Regions from separate parts of the Paenibacillus sp. FSL M7-1046 genome, predicted to be linked through region 1. Evidence: predicted binding sites of a transcription regulator. Region 1 holds the regulator's gene; each other region holds the start of a gene.
The links. The regulator NrdR, encoded in region 1, represses ribonucleotide reductase genes. The targets are predictions, from matches to a motif close to AACACNATATATNGTGTT.
Positions count from the first base shown of each region.

Region 2: NYE29_RS31870 (adenosylcobalamin-dependent ribonucleoside-diphosphate reductase) is a predicted target of NrdR. The motif match lies at 1,754-1,771, and genes of this name have one in related genera.
Region 3: nrdI (class Ib ribonucleoside-diphosphate reductase assembly flavoprotein NrdI) is a predicted target of NrdR. The motif match lies at 3,095-3,112, and genes of this name have one in related genera.

Region 1 covers NZ_JBBOXB010000001.1:7,492,236-7,497,879, forward strand. Annotated here, with positions in the region: partial or broken gene NYE29_RS33690 (SDR family oxidoreductase) at 1-491, opposite strand, end outside; gene NYE29_RS33700 (SMP-30/gluconolactonase/LRE family protein) at 516-1,679, opposite strand; gene NYE29_RS33705 (zinc-dependent alcohol dehydrogenase family protein) at 1,712-2,635, opposite strand; tRNA gene NYE29_RS33710 (tRNA-Lys) at 3,648-3,720, opposite strand; tRNA gene NYE29_RS33715 (tRNA-Ala) at 3,731-3,806, opposite strand; gene nrdR (transcriptional regulator NrdR) at 3,977-4,453, opposite strand; gene NYE29_RS33725 (alpha/beta-type small acid-soluble spore protein) at 4,620-4,838, shown strand; gene NYE29_RS33730 (lytic transglycosylase domain-containing protein) at 4,928-5,491, opposite strand; gene coaE (dephospho-CoA kinase) at 5,491-5,644, opposite strand, start outside.
Region 2 covers NZ_JBBOXB010000001.1:7,101,169-7,106,812, reverse strand. Annotated here, with positions in the region: gene NYE29_RS31875 (DEAD/DEAH box helicase) at 1-1,484, opposite strand, end outside; gene NYE29_RS31870 (adenosylcobalamin-dependent ribonucleoside-diphosphate reductase) at 1,898-4,591, shown strand; gene NYE29_RS31865 (AAA family ATPase) at 5,453-5,644, shown strand, end outside.
Region 3 covers NZ_JBBOXB010000001.1:6,024,152-6,029,795, forward strand. Annotated here, with positions in the region: gene NYE29_RS26850 (glycine betaine ABC transporter substrate-binding protein) at 1-616, opposite strand, end outside; gene NYE29_RS26855 (ABC transporter permease subunit) at 626-1,309, opposite strand; gene NYE29_RS26860 (MFS transporter) at 1,589-2,761, opposite strand; gene nrdI (class Ib ribonucleoside-diphosphate reductase assembly flavoprotein NrdI) at 3,199-3,558, shown strand; gene nrdE (class 1b ribonucleoside-diphosphate reductase subunit alpha) at 3,545-5,629, shown strand.

The DNA of each region.
Region 1 (5,644 bases):
CCCCTGATTGATTGTCTCCAAACGTAATGCAGACGCTATGGCGTTAACGCCGTATTTGGTAGCGCTGTATGGACCTCCTCCGGCAATCACTTCCTTACCGGCAATGGAGGAGATGATGATGACATCTCCCTTCCCCTGACCCCGCATTGGCGAAAGCCCGTAGTGCAGCGTCAACATTAGGCCGTGTACATTCGTCCTGTACAGCTCCTCCCATCTTTCCAGATCCACTTCTACCAAAGGACTTCGATACCCGAATCCGGCATTGGCAACTATAATATCAAGACGGCCCCAGCGGTTAAACGTTTCATTGACCACATGTGTACTTCCAATCGATCCCGCCGACGTGCCACTACAGTCACATGGGCGCCGCGTTTTACCAGTTTCCTGGCGATCGATGCCCCGATTCCGCTGCTGGCGCCTGTCACCAAGGCCACTTTACCGGTCAGACTCTCCTTCTCATTCCAAGATAGCTCCAAATCATCCAGATTCATTTTGCACCCTCCCAGACTCCAACCTTATTTTGTTAAAAGCACGCGATGAACGCCCTTGCTGCCTCCAGGTGCCGTTCCTATATATAAATATCCGTTATGGCTTGCAGCCGTAGTTACGCCATACACTTTGCCTTCCGGATCATGCCAGCTTCCGATAAGTTCTCCCTGCGGACTGAACTCCGCAGCAAGCCCATGCTTCGCCGGTGCGCTTGCGCCGCTAAGCAGCGACTGCGGCACTTTGGCCATGGTACTGGCCAACCAAGGTTTGCTATGCATCTGATCTACAAAAGAAAGACGAGTCGTGAAGATACCGACCCAGAAATGACCTTGGTCATCACGCGTAATGTTGTCTGGAAAGCCTGCGAGATTGTCTGCGAAAATATCAGATGTACCCTCCTTCGGTCCTTTGAGCCAGTATCTGGTCAACTGATAATGATACGATTCTGCCACAAGCACAAAATCTTCATCCGCGGACAAGGCAACCCCGTTTGCAAAATAGAGGCCTTCTAACAGGACGGTCGTCTTCTTGGTCATTGGATCGTACTTCAGCAAACGTCCATGCGGCTTGTTCTCGGCCATTTCTTTGAAGGTCACGCGACCATAATTCGAAGTATCGGAGAAATAAATGGAGCCGTCCTTGGCAATATCTAGCTCATTAGCTAAATAGATCGGCTTGCCGTCCACTTGATCGGCCAATACCTCTATGTTCCCGGATGGGTTTATAGACAGCAGTCCCCTCTTAACATCCGTAACGATCAAATCGCCTTTGGCATCGAATTTAAGTCCATTAGGCGTTCCTTGGGTGTCTGCAAACAGTTGTGCTTTTTGCGGATTGCCCTCTGCATCGAAAGGAACCCTGTAAATTTTCCCGTCTGAATCTCCTGTATATAGCTGGCCTTCTTTATCGAATGTAATGAATTCCGGGAATTGAGGGGCATCAGTAACTAGCTGAGCCGAACTGAGTTTGTTGTTCTGTTGCCACGGACCCGCTTCCTCAAAAGAGGGAGCCGTCGGTGCGGACCATTTTGCCGGTTTGACCGGTGAAGGATAAAGTAAGAAAACGAGTAATCCTACAACGAGCACCGCAAGCAGTGATAGAACCCATCTGGATATCCTAGCACGCAGTGAGCGTTTAGGCCGATTCACGCTTTCAGTAGATTTAACGGAGTTAACTGGTTTATTGGGCATTAGAGCGCCTCCTGTATCATTTTTGAGAGATTTTAGATTTGGACTACGATTTTACCAAAATATTGCTTTCCTTCAGCCAAGAGCGCGATAGCTTCTCCAATTCGTTCTAGAGGGAATACGCGGTCGATGACGGGATGTAAACGATGATGGGCAATCGCCCGATTCATCTTTTCAAAGTGATCCCGGTTGCCGACTTGACTGCCGCGAACCGTTGCGGCTTTGTGCAAGATGCTGGAGACATCGTATTCCGGGATGGTCAAGCCCGATAAGAACCCGACCATACTCACGGTCCCTCCAGTGCGGAGTGCATTTATGGATTTCCCCATCGTAGCCGCTCCTCCAACATCCAGAACATGGTCGACGCCGCCAGTCAGCTCTAACGCTGCCTTATCCCAATCAGGAACCTCCGAATAGTTGATCGTTTGCCATGCGCCAAGAGCTTTTGCTCGTTCCAGCTTGTCGTTGCTGCTCGACGTGATGATGACTCGTGCTCCGGTCAAAAGCGAGAATTGAAGCCCGAAGATGGAGACACCGCCTGTTCCTTGCAGCAGCACAGTATCACCCGCTTGCAAACCACCGTATTCAATTAGCATGCTCCATGCGGTTAATGCCGCGATCGGCAGGGTGGAGGCCTCCTCATAAGTGAGGTGATCGGGAATAGGGACGACTCCGTCTTCATGCAGAACGACATACTCGGCCGCTACTCCGTTCAACGGACCTCCCAGACTTTCTTCTAACACCCCTGGTCTTGGGTTGCCGCCAATGAAGCGTTGTTGAAAATTACCTGCTACTCGTTGTCCGACCTGAAATCTAGTTACGCCTTGTCCAATGGCTACAATTTCTCCCGCTCCGTCTGATAATGGAATGAAGGGGAATTTAACTTCGATCGGCATTAATCCGCCGAGGACCACTAGATCCCGATAATTGAGAGAAGCTGCCCTCATGCGGATCAGCACCTCCTTAGGACCTGGCTATCCTTCACGCAGACGAAGCATGCTTCCAACAAGCCGAAGACTTTGCTTTCGTGTAATGAAACGCGATAACTGCGCCCTTAGATAATTCTGTACACGCGAATTGCTCTCCAATACCGGAAGAAGCTTCCGTACGAGCGCCTATTTCCCCTTATTTGTCATAGTGGTGCCCTCCTTTTTGATACTATGTTATACTATAGAAACACTGTTACCGAAACTCAGAACTATTTTTCGATTTTTTTGAAAGTTAAGTAAAGCGCATTTTACGGTAACAGTGTTTCCTTTAGGTATCATTGTATCCACACGATTTCAGAAAGTCAATATGATTTTTGAGCCTCCATCGTTTATTGACAAGTGAAGGAAGAACTACTGTATACAATTCCTGGTAACAAAAGTTGAAAACCTACCGAGAAGCTCGCATGCAAAATACTGAAAATCTCCGTAGGAGGACACTTGGAGATGTGCAAGCAGCCTATGTGATAGAGGAGTCGAGTGAATCGTTACGGACCGGGGAGCCTTTATTTCTCCAAGAAACGCTGTTTCGTCTATCTTACGGACTCAGATGCAGTTATTAGCTGATGTTCATATGAAATATTGCCTCATGGAGGGGGATAAGCGCAGTATGGTCCGTTAGCTCTGCAATATATGCTGATTAGCGAAAATAAAGTCTGTGGGGTCCGCAAGGAATTCAGGGTAGCAATGGTTAGTCTGAAGTTGGATTTCGGAGTTAGCGGGCAGCCAGCCAATCGTAACTGGTGGTCGACGTTGGCATACAGCGTTGGGAGTGGCAGTCAGCATTAGCATTTGACGTTTGGGGATTTGGACTAGGCAGTTGGCGTTTACCTTTAACATCTGGGGTTCAGAGGTTGAGCTCCGGATTGGATGCACGAGCGGGCTGTTGCCGTTGGCATTTGCAACTCAGAACCCCCCCACTCTCTGCTTATTTCTCCAACTCCCATAAACGGCAAAAAAACGGCATTTCTGCCGTTCTTTAGGATGGACTCTCAGGGGCTCGAACCCTGGACAAATAGATTAAGAGTCTACTGCTCTACCAACTGAGCTAAGAGTCCATATGAAATTTGGTGGAGCCAAGGGGGATCGAACCCCTGACCTCATCGCTGCCAGCGATGCGCTCTCCCAGCTGAGCTATGGCCCCATGTGGCTGATTTAGAACTACAACTATGTATTCTAAAATCCGGACTGAGCTGTTAGCTCCCATCGCTTCGTCATGTTTAAGTTCCGTAGGCGACTTCTATATAATATAAAAAATCGCCTTCGGTGTCAACACTTTTTCAAAAAAAGTTTTTCGGGGTGCGCAAAATGCTTCTACAACCCCTCAAACTCCTCGGTGTTTTTAGAGAGCAGTCCCTTCAGTTCCTTCATAAACATGTTGATATCCTTGAACTGGCGGTACACGGAGGCGAAGCGGACGTAAGCGACCTCATCGACAGGGTAAAGCTGCTCCATGACCAGCTCGCCGATCTGGCGGCTCTCCACTTCGGCTAAGGCGATGCCGCGCAGCGACTTCTCCACCTCGGAGACAATGGACTCCAGGCGCTCTACGGAGACGGGACGTTTCTCGCAGGCACGGATAAGGCCGCGCAGGATTTTGTCGCGGCTGAATTCTTCGCGGCTGCCGTCTTTTTTGATCACGATCAGCGGAGTTTCTTCAATCATCTCAAAGGTGGTAAACCGCTTGCTGCAGCGCTCACATTCACGCCTGCGCCGGATGGACTTATTCTCGTTGGCCGGACGCGAGTCAAGCACTTTCGTATTCGTGTGATCGCAGTAAGGGCATTTCATAAGCCTTAAGTCACTTCCTTTTGCATTAATGGTCGCTTTCCGGTCCGGCAATACGCCGGCTGCCGGTAAGCTGATTTTATTTCCAGAAAACACCGTTTATTTGTTGTTATGAATATGCCATGTCCGGCACATAATACAGTTACCAACCGATAGGAGGTGAACAGCAATGAGCCAAAACAACAGCTCCAATAACCTGGTAGCTCCAAATTCACGCGGTGCCTTGGAACAACTGAAATATGAAGTTGCCCAAGAACTAGGTATCACGCTCTCCCCAGATGGATACCAAGGCAATAAAACTTCTTACGAAAACGGTTCGATCGGTGGTTACATCACTAAACGTCTTGTAACCCTGGCTGAGCAATCACTGGCAGGTCAATACAAATAACCTGTCCCCATAAGCTTGCCTAAAGAAGTATTAAACGGCCCTCAAGGCTGTTTAATGCTTCTTTTTTCGTACAAATACAGTCTTCTCCCTTAGAACTCGCTGTAAATCTCCGTATACTGGTCGTAATAATAAATGACTCGCTGCACATAATGCCGGGTCTCGCCAAATGGTATATCCTTCACGGAAGCCGCTGTACCGTCCCAATTGCCCTTTTCCAGCCAGCTCTTCACTTTCCCGGGGCCTGCGTTATAGGCCGCGATTACAGCGGTACGGTTGCCATCAAACTGGCGGGAAAGCGATGACAAATACCAGGTTCCAAGCTCAATGTTGGCCGATGGCTCCCTCTTCAATTGTTGCAGTGAGACATCGGGAAGCTTGGCCTTTTCAAGCGCCCACTTCGCCGTATCCGGCATAAGCTGCATGAGTCCCAGTGCGCCTTTTTTGGACTCCCGGCCGGTCTTATAGTTCGTTTCCACCCGGATGATGGCCGCCACAAGGAACGGGTCCATATCGTAGGTGATACTGTGCTCACGAATTTCTGCTTTATAATAAATCGGATAAAACCAGGACATCCAGTTGGTACTCAAGAACAGGATTGCAGTGAATCCAACGAATAACAGGAGCAGCACTCTTTTTTTACGCAGCCATTTCATCATAGGCCCAGCCTGTCCCACAATACGGCAACCTGCTGCTCAGTTTGGGCAAGAGTACCGCTGTTGTCGATGATGTAGTCCGCTCTGTTGCGCTTCAGTTCAATATCCAGTTGGGCATCCAGTCTTCCTTGGGCCTGCTCCAGAGACAGCCCG
Region 2 (5,644 bases), 390 kb from region 1:
TAGATGACCACATCGTTCTCCTGGCCCAGACGGTGGACCCGGCCAATCCGCTGCTCGACCCGCATCGGGTTCCACGGCAGATCGAAATTGATCATATGGTGGCAGAACTGCAAATTGATGCCCTCGCCGCCAGCTTCCGTAGCAATCATGACCTGGGCCCGTCCACGGAAAAGATCCATCATCCAGTCCTTCTTGCCGCGGTTCATCCCGCCGGAGTATGACACACACTGCAGCCCGTGTTCGCGGAAGTATTGCAGCAAATATTCCTGTGTGGCGCGGTATTCAGTGAAGACGATAACCTTTTCGTTCATTTCACGGATCAGCTCCATCGTTTTCTCCGCTTTGGTATTCGTCTTGACGGTGCGGATGCTCTGCAGCAGCTCCATCATCCGCTCCCGTTTCGGAGAATCGGCAGGCAGCTTTTTGATCAGGTTCACCAGAGTAATGAATACAGCATCACGGCTGCTGCATACCTCACGCTGAAGCGTAACCAGAGAGAGCATGCTGCTGAGATTGCCGCCTGATTCCTGATATTGGTCTTTGACAAAGGCGGTAACGCCGTCATATAATACCTTCTCTTCCGGTGAGAGCGTGAGCGGAATATTGCGGACCTTGCGCTTGGTGAAGTTGACCGGGCCCTCGCCGCGGCGGTTGCGGATCATAACTTTGGACAGCTCGCCCCTCAGCTGGACTTCATTCTTCGGCTGGCGTTTGTCCACGACGAAATTAGCGGCAAAATCCCCCTGATTGCCAAGCTGCCCCGGCTTCAGCAGGGTGATCAGGTTGAACAGCTCGCCGAGGTCATTCTGTACAGGAGTGGCGGTGAGCAGCAGACAGTACTTTTTGCGCAGCTGCTGAACAAACTGGTAGTTGGTGGACTTCTTGTTCTTCAGCTTATGGGCCTCGTCGATAATCAGCATGTCGTATTCGCTGCCGAGCAGCAGTTCTTTATGCGGATCACGTTTGGCGGTGTCCATGGAGGCGACCACAATGTCATTTCCCCAGGAATAGGACTTCTTCTGTGCTACGGCAGTAATGCCGAATTTGGCGTTCAGCTCGCGAACCCACTGCAGGACGAGCGAGGCGGGAACCAGAATCAGCACTTTGCTTACCAGTCCGCGTACCAAATATTCCTTAAGCACGAGACCAGCTTCGATCGTTTTGCCGAGTCCGACTTCGTCGGCGAGAATCGCCCGGCCCGACATTTCAAAGAGTACCTTATGAGCGGTATCAAGCTGGTGGGGAAGCGGAGACAGACCTGATAAATGCTTCAGGCATTGCAGCTCGTCGAAGCTGGTGACAAGGCCCGATTCTTCGCCCTGAACGGCAAGCCGGGATAACCTCAGGTCTCCCCAAGGCCCGCCTTTCTCCAGTCTCGACTCCAGATCATGCAGCCAGTTTCGCTCAAAGGATAGGGGAACAGGCAGCAGCGGTACGGGTGTATTGAGCTCTTGCGTCAGGGAATTGCGGGATAATTGCGTCATGTTGCAGCCTCCTCCGGCGCTGTATCATATCGAACTAGCGTAGAAGTAGTATGCTCGTAAAAGAGAGAATTCATAACCTGATATGGATTGCGAAAGAGTTGTGCATATTAAAGATTCACTCACCCGCAGATGAAACTTTTAGTTTCTGATTTTATAAAAAAACGAGCAAGAGTGAGAAAAGGCGTCATGAATGCCGATTTTTCGCCACGGGGCTTCTTATATCGAAAAAGACCTCCGATACAATATGTGGTATAGTTTAAAAGCTGACGCACACAATATATTGTTACAAATGCTTGAAATATTGATTTATCAGAGCATTTGCCGGTTATTTGTTATTGACAAGAGGAACTTCCTTTGCACAAGCAGGGCAGCTGGAAGTTTTTGTTGTGGGTCACAAAACGTAAGCCCACATCATGGAACGGAAGATTTACATATCATACATCCGGGAGGTTTTTCTATTGAGTACAGTGAAACGTAAGCAGCGCCTTGAGGGCCTTAGCGAGAAAATATTTTTGGACCGGTATGCGTGGAAGGATGCGGACAGCAATAATGCCAAAGTAGGCGATGTTGTTCTCGTTCTGACCAAAGACGATCCCAAATTCCCTACCAAGGAAGTTGGCGAAATTGTGGAGCGCAGCGGACGGATTGTTACCGTGAAGACACGTAGTGGTGAACTGGTGAAATCGGATGTAGAAAAGCTTACGCTTAATATAGAGAAAACTCCGGAGGAAATGTGGGACCGGCTCGCAGCCGCCATGGCTTCGGTAGAGAAAACGCCTGAGCTTCAGGACGAATGGACAGGCAAGTTCCGCTCCATTCTCGATGACTGGAAGCTTGTACCGGGCGGCCGGATCGCCGCAGGTGCCGGTGCCAGTGAAGAGCTGACGCTGTTCAACTGTTATGTAGTACCTTCGCCTAAAGACAGCCGCGGCGGAATTATGCAGACACTGTCGGAAATGACCGAGATTATGGCCCGCGGCGGCGGTGTGGGGATTAACCTGTCTTCGCTGCGTCCCCGCCGTGCTATCGTTAGAGGCGTGAACGGATCATCCAGCGGCTCTGTCTCCTGGGGCGGGCTGTTCAGCTATACGACCGGCCTGATTGAGCAGGGCGGCAGCCGCCGTGGCGCGCTGATGCTGATGATCAATGACTGGCACCCGGATGTGGTTGATTTCATTACTGTGAAGCAGACTATGGGTCAAGTGACCAATGCCAACCTTTCAGTATGTGTCAGCAACGCTTTTATGAAAGCTGTTAAAGAAGATCTCGACTGGGAGCTTGTATTCCCGGATACGACTGACCCTGATTATGATACGATTTGGGACGGTGACCTCGATAAATGGAAAGCGGACGGCCGCCGGGTCATTCCTTACCGTACAGTTAAAGCACGCGATGTATGGCATACGATTATTGAATCAGCCTGGAAATCGGCAGAGCCGGGCGTAGTATTCATGGAATACTACAATCAAATGTCTAACAGCTGGTACTTTAATCCGATTATTTGTACCAATCCGTGCGGTGAGCAAGGACTTCCGGGCTGGGGCGTCTGCAACCTGTCTGCTGTCAATCTTTCGAAGTTCTACGATGCGGAGAATCATGATGTGGACTGGGCCGATCTGGCGACGACTACCCGTTATTCTGTTCGTTTCCTGGACAATGTCATTGACAAGACGCCGTATCATTTCCCGGAAAATGAAGCCAACCAGAAGTTGGAACGCCGCGTAGGCCTTGGAACCATGGGTCTGGCTGAGCTGATGATCAAACTGAACATCCGCTACGGCAGTCCTGAATCGCTGGAGTTTCTGGACAAGCTGTACGGCTTTATGGCCCGCGAAGCGTATCTGGCCTCAGCGGAAATTGCCGGCGAGAAGGGTTCGTTCCAGGCGTTTGATACCGACAAATATCTGCAGAGCGGATTTATGAAAAATATCACCGAAGTTTATCCGGAGGTGGGTGAATCCATCCGCAAGCACGGCATGCGCAACGTTACCGTTATTACCCAGGCGCCTACAGGCAGCACAGGTACAATGGTAGGAACTTCGACTGGTATTGAGCCTTATTTTGCCTTCAAATATTTCCGTCAAAGCCGTCTCGGCTACGACGAGCAGTTCGTGCCGATCGCACAGGAATGGCTGGAAGCCCATCCGGGTGAAGAGCTGCCTGATTATTTCGTAACTTCGATGGATTTGTCGGCTAAGGATCACATCCGTGCTCAGGCTGCCATTCAGCGCTGGGTGGACAGCTCGATCTCCAAGACCGCCAACTGCCCGTCAGACTTCACCGTTGAAGAAACTGCCGAGCTGTACGAAATGGCCTTCGATCTGGGCTGCAAAGGTGTAACTATATACCGCGATGGCAGCCGCGATGTGCAAGTGCTGGAAACCACGAAGAAGGAAGACAAGAAAGAGGCTCCGGCAGCGGAAACGGCTGCACCGGAGGCAGTAGAAGTTGCACCGGCCAGTGCGGTTGTGGCAGCAAGCCCTGCGCCACAGGCCAATGCCAATGTTGTCGACAAGCAGTACAAGAAACGCCCGCAGGTGCTGCGCGGCGCAACCTATAAGATCAACACGCCATTCGGCATGGCGTATATCACTATCAACGACCTGGATGGCATTCCGGCAGAAATCTTCCTGAATGTCGGCAAAGCGGGTTCCGACGTCTTCGCCATGGCGGAAGCATTGGGCCGTGTCTGCTCGCTGTTCCTCCGTTACGGCGACCACGGCGAGAAGGTGGAGCTGCTGATCAAGCATCTCAAGGGCATCGGCGGCTCCGGCGCCATCGGCTTCGGCGCGAACCGCGTCGAGTCCATCGCCGACGCGGTAGCGAAGGCACTGGAAACACATGTGCTGAACAATGCACATGACGACCATGTCCCAGCTCCGATCGCGGCAACGCTGGAGCTGGAGGATTTCAACGAAGCGCTGAACGCCGAGTTGAAAGCGAGCGTACCGTCTGCGGCAGTAGCGGACGACGGCCACGGCGGCCATGCCGCACACAGCCATGGGGCGTTCTCCCGCGACCTCTGCCCATCCTGCGGCAGCGCCTCGCTGGTTAACATCGAAGGCTGTAAGACCTGCAGCAACTGCGGGTATAGCCGGTGTGGGTAAGAAGTAGGTTCAAAAGAAACCAAGAATGATTGTTGTGATGGATCACCAAAGAAATGACCACGAAAGCTGCAAATAATGACTCATGAAAAGAGAAAAAAAAGATTTTATACATCTAATGGTTTAAAAATACAATCAGTTATATTAATACAAATATTCATATAAATATTCGATTTTGAGGTTTCTAAAGGATTTCACAATTAAATATTGTTTTAAGATTAATGTAATAACGTGGGATGCTTTAGTTGCTCTCACGTTTTTTATTGAGGTTTTTCATTTTATGGATATTTATCCATAATTTATGACAAGGAATAACCATGGAGGAAAAAGAAGGTTTGGGAAATTAGCTAATTGTATGTTACTCAATGTGAAGTGAATTTCATTTCTTTCGTTGATACGTGATAGTGGTAAGGGAAGAAGGTGGGTAAAACGTAAAGGATTTGAGGCTGTATCAGTAGAATGAGTCCCTTATCCATGACGAAATCCAAAGCCATTATAGACAGGCGAGGTAGACTCCAGTAGTTCCGGGCGGAAAGAGGATGTTTTAATCTGGAGAGGCCTGCCGAATATATAAGGAACAATATGTAACTTCAGCCAAGAGACTTCGCTGGAGAGGCTATAATCTTAAACGGTAATCTTGAGCCTATTCAAGATTTTACGTGAACGAGTGAAGCAAACTGTTTTGAAGGCTGTAGGAATGACATATGCACCAAATATAGAAATCAAGTCTTAGTTGCCGTCTGAAATAAATAGACTACTACAATCATTAACTCTTTGGGTTGGTGATAATGAAGATAGTGGTTATCATGGACAAATGAGTGAGTTGAGCTTAGGAGGGGCGAATTTAATTTATATTTCGTTAAATTGCTTGAGTACGAATTAAAACAATCTAATGACAAAGTAGCTCATTTTTTGCTTATAGAGGAACCCGAGGATCATATTCACACGTATATTCAAAAAACTCTCTTTGAAAAGTATGGCTATCAAAACACTCAGGTTATTATTTCTACACATTCGACGCATATCTCTGCTGCAAGTAAAATTCGTTCCGAAAAC
Region 3 (5,644 bases), 1.5 Mb from region 1:
GAACCTCATACTTCAAACTGTTATCATAGACCTTTGACGACTTCCATTTCAGCGGACCATAGGCCTTCTCAAGCGCCGGGATGCCGTCTTCACGCTGATCCACTTCACCTTGCGATGCAAACCGCAGCCTACTTGCATGTTTCTGCAGATCGGAAATCGTTGTAATCCCCAGCTCCTTAGATACAGCTGTGCGGACAACCAGCCCTGCTCCATCATTGGCTTTGGAGTAATCCAGCCAAGTGACTTGGAACTGTTGTTCATATTCATTTTTCACCGTATTGTAAACTTCCTCAGGGTCGGTCATCAGCGGCTTCTTGAGGATGGTTAACAAGCCTGTCCCTGTGTATTCCGGATATAGATCAATCTCATCATTAATAAGCGAGGTATGAATGACGGACCCTGCAATGTTGAAGACTCTCTCGACCTTGTATCCTGCATCCTCCAGCGCCAGAGCATACAATTCACCTACGAGCAAATTTTCTGTAAAATCTTTGCTCCCGACACGTACTGTCGGTTGGCCGCTTCCTTCCTCGTTCTTGCTGCCGCAAGCGGCCAGTGTAAACATCAATAGTAGTACAATTGCAATTGCTGTGAATGACTTTGTTGTATTCTTCATATCCAATCCCTACTTTCCGGTGAATTTATATTTAAACAAATATCTTTCTGCCCCATCAAGGATGAGCGTGGAGGCGATGGACAGCACCGCAACCGATATACCTCCAATCAGGAGCAAGTCGATCCGGTTTAGACCAAGGCCTGTGAAAATAATGCTCCCGAGACCTCCGGCGCCGATCTTTGCGGCTAATGTCGCGCTTGCCACGATCTCAATGGCAGCCGTCTTGATTCCGGTTAGAATGAGCGGCGCGGCTAACGGAAGCTTCACCTTCCATAGCACCTGCCAGTCCGACATTCCCATCGCGTAAGCCGTTTCCAGCATAAACGCAGGCACTTCTTCAAGTCCGGCAACAGTGTTCATCAGAATCGGCGGAATGGCTAGTAATATCAGTGCTGTCATAGCCGGCTGGAACCCTGTCCCCATCAGCGGGATCAACAGAAAGAGGATCGCCAGGCTTGGGATGATCCGTAAAACCTGAAAGATGGTGACGATCCATTTTTCGTATTTCTTGCGTTCCGCGCACAAATATCCCAGGATGATTCCAAACAAAGCTGAGCCCCCTAAAGCCAAGACGCTGATGGCGATGTGCTCTTTTACGGAGAACAAGTAAGCACCTATGTCGGTTGTGAAATAATTCGTAATCTGCTCCCATAAGCTGCTGCCCAAGCTGAATCCCGCCTTTACTGATTGCATTTTCTAGCGCTAAAATAATCATAAGTTATATAGTTACTTACCGGAAGTAGGCACCTTTTTATAATAGAGTTACCTTTAGGTGACTATTGGAGATATGTGCGGAAAATCCCTATAGCATAATGCTCTTCTATGTGCCAAACTGTGCACATTCCCTAAAACGAATGAATAATAGTAAACATTCTCCCAATCAAGTTCACAAAACAAAAAAGCCGCCATCTTGGCGACTTTCTATTGATCTTCATAAAAGGATCGCTCCTGCAGTTCCAAAATGCTCTTGTCCTATCGAACCTTACGTTTGTAAGCTATGTTAACCATTTCAGAAGATACCAGCATGATGCTAAAAAGAATGAGCAGTATTACAGGAACCATAATCATTCCCAATTGACTTGCAAATATCCCCATCAATGATGGTATTAGTGTTGAACCCGTATAAGCACTAGCCATTGCAAGTCCAATGACACTTGGGGAAGCTATTTTGCCAAAACGTTCCGGTGTTGAATGAACAATGCTTGGATAGATTGGTGCTCCGCCCAACCCCACAATAAATAGGGCACCTGCAGAAATCCAATAATGGACTGGCATAACAAGAATCAAAAGTCCAAAACAGCCCACGATCCCACCATATCTTATCAGGTTTTTACTGGATACGTTAGTAGACAGAAATCCTGATATGATTCGTCCAATGATGATTCCAATATAGAATAAGGAAGATAAAGCTGCTGCTGTGCCAGGAGAAACCCCTTTATTCCCTATAAAAAAAGATGCCATCCATAGACCTGCAGCAGCTTCCGATCCATTGTAACAGAGCATGGTAACCATGGATATTTTCACCCCTGGGATTCGTAAAGCCTCTCTGTTGCTGATCAGTTTCTCTTCGTCGCTTCCTTCTTCTATACTCTCCTTCTCAAAAATCTTCCATAAAGACAAAGACGCCAGTAATATCATCGCTATAGTAAGCAGAAGTAAGCCTACTGTAACGTATCCTGCACGCCAGTTGTTATCACGGTTCAGCCAAAACGACATTATAATTGGACCCGTAAATGCTCCAATTCCCCAAAAACAATGCAACCAGTTCATATGCTTGGCTTTGAAATGCACTGCTACATAGTTGCTCAATGCAGCGTCCACGGAACCTGCTCCTAAGCCCAAAGGAATAGCAAGTAGAATTAGAAATATGAAATCTGATGAAATAGAGAATCCAAGCAAAGCGATTGCCGTAGAGAGTATACTGACCAAGGTTACCTTACCCGTACCGTATCTGTGCAACAATCTGCTGGCAAATAAACTCGATATTACCGTACAGAATGAGACTATTAACGATATATAACCTGCCATTTCCGTTGTGGCACCAATATCGTGTTGCATAATGGGCCAAGCGCTGCCTAGTAAAGCATCTGGCAATCCCAGACCCATAAATGCGAGATAAATAATTATTAGTAATAACGTAACCATCTTAGGGTTCTCCTCTATTTGGGTATTTGTCATCTGATTCAACTTCGAATCGAAACACAAATATAATAATATTGATATTCTTTCATCGGATCTTGCTATATTTTGACTGATTATAGCAATATTCAGTCAACTGACCGTATAAAGACAGATAATAAGGTAATGGGTAGCCCCCCTACAAATGTGTCAGCTTCTTCAGAAGTGGAAAAGTGCTTGCACCGCCTGAAGTTATGGGATTCCGATACTCTAGCAAAGCGCTTACTAGACAGATTTATAACGAATAAGGTGGTTTGTCAATATTGACTTTCCAACATATAGTGATTAAAATAAACAACGCACACTAAATATAGTGTTAATATGATTTTTCAGTATTTAAAACTAAGCAATTCAATCTTTACAATTTTAAGAGGAGTTTCAATATTTACAGGGGGACTGACACCATGCTAGTCGCGTATGATTCAAAAACAGGAAACGTCAAACGCTTCATCGGCAAGCTGAAGCTGCCGGCTGTGCAGATTGAGGAGCATATGACGATTGACGAGCCCTATGTGCTAATTACATATACCACCGGCTTTGGACAGATTCCAGAGAAGGTGTCAGCTTTCTTGGGGAACAATTATGCCAATCTGAAAGGCATCGCTGCCAGCGGCAACAAGAACTGGGGCAAGCTGTTTGCAAACAGTGCAGACTTGATTGCAGACCAGTACAATGTGCCAGTTATCGGTAAATTTGAGTTATCGGGTACATTTGGCGATGTGGAACGAATTAAACAGGAGGTGAGCCGGGTTGCGGCATATTGAACTGAACAACATGTTAATGAAGCGGGACGAGAGCGGCTTCTTTCAACTGGACAAAGACCTTGAGGCAGTAGCCGAATTTATGCGGGATGTAGAGCGGCGGAGCCTGGTTTTTGCAAATACAAAAGCTAAGGTCGATTACATGATTGAACAGGATTTCTACGAGAACTTTTACGGGCAGTACAGCGTAGAGGAAATTGAGCAAGTCTACCAGATTGCCCATAGCTACAACTTCAGCTTCCCATCCTATATGGCAGCTTCGAAATTCTACATGGACTACGCTGTAAAAAGTAATGACCGCAAGCAATATCTGGAGCACTACCCGGACCGTGTGGCGGCAGTCGCCCTCCACCTGGGACGCGGCAACGCCGATACTGCCGGAGTGCTTGCCCGTTCAATGATGGAGCAGCGTCTGCAGCCTGCGACTCCAACCTTCCTGAATGCCGGTAAAAGCCGGCGCGGTGAGCTCGTCTCCTGTTTCCTTATCGAAATGGACGACTCGCTCAATTCCATCAACTACGTGCTTAATACCTGCATGCAGCTGTCGAAGATCGGCGGCGGTGTGGCAGTTAACCTGTCCAAGCTGCGCTCGCGCGGGGAGACGATCAAGGGTGTCGAGGATGCAGCCAAAGGCATTATGCCTGTGCTCAAGCTTATGGAGGACGGCTTCTCCTATGCTGATCAGATGGGCCAACGCAAAGGCTCCGGAGCAGCCTACTACAACATTTTTGGCTGGGATGTTCTGGAATTCCTCGACAGCAAGAAGATTAACGCCGACGAGAAAACAAGGCTCAAAACCCTGTCCATTGGGCTGATCATTCCGAACCGCTTCTATAAGCTGGCGAAGGACAATGAACCGCTGCATGTATTTGCCCCATACACTGTGTACAAGGCCTATGGCACGCATCTCGACGATATGGATCTGGATGACATGTACGATAAGCTGCTGGCCGATCCGCGTGTCAAGAAGAAGAAGGCCATGAGCGCACGGGATATGCTGACCAAAATTGCCATGATCCAGCTGGAATCCGGCTACCCTTATATCATGAACAAGAGCAACGCCAATGCGGCCCATGCCCTGAAAAATGTCGGACAGATCAAAATGTCCAACCTCTGTACCGAAATCTTCCAGCTCCAGGAGACCACCGAGATTGCTGACTACGGGCAGGAGGATACCATCCGCCGCGATGTAAGCTGTAATCTGGCTTCCCTGAATATTGTCAACGTGATGGAGCACGGCAAGATCCGTGAATCCGTGCATGAAGGCATGATCGCCCTGACTGCTGTCAGCGATATGACCAGTATCTCCAATGCACCTGGCGTAGCTAAAGCGAACAAAGAGATGCACTCTGTCGGTCTAGGCGTCATGAATCTTCACGGCTATCTCGCGAAGAACAACATCGCTTATGAAAGCGAGCAAGCCCGCGACTTTGCCCGGACCTTCTTCATGACAATGAACTTCCACTCCCTGGAGAAGAGCATGGAGATCGCTGCTGCAACCGGCCGCTCTTTCCATGGCTTCGAGGCATCAGACTATGCCACCGGAGTTTATTTTGAGCGTTACCTGACAACGGATTACCGTCCGGCTACACCAAGAGTGCAGGAGCTGTTCGGGGATATGTATATCCCGTCACCTGCAGACTGGGAACAATTGCGGGATGCAGTAATGGCCAACGGTCTGTACCATGCTTACCGCCTGGCGATTGCGCCAACAGCCAGTATCTCCTATATCCAGAATGCCACTTCGAGCGTTATGCCGATTGTGGAGCAGATTGAGACCCGGACTTATGCCAATTCAACCACATACTATCCGATGCCGTACCTGCGGCCGGACAATGTGTTCTTCTATAAATCGGCTTACCAGATGGATCAGTTCAAGGTCATTGATCTGATCGCAGAAATTCAGCCTCATATCGACCAGGGCATCTCGACCGTGCTGCATGTCAACAGCGATGTATCCACCAGGGAACTGGCCCGCTCCTACCTGTATGCAGCGCATAAAGGACTGAAGTCGCTGTATTACACCCGGACCAAAAAGCTGTCCGTCGAGGAATGCCTCACCTGCTCGATCTAAATGGAAGGCTATTGC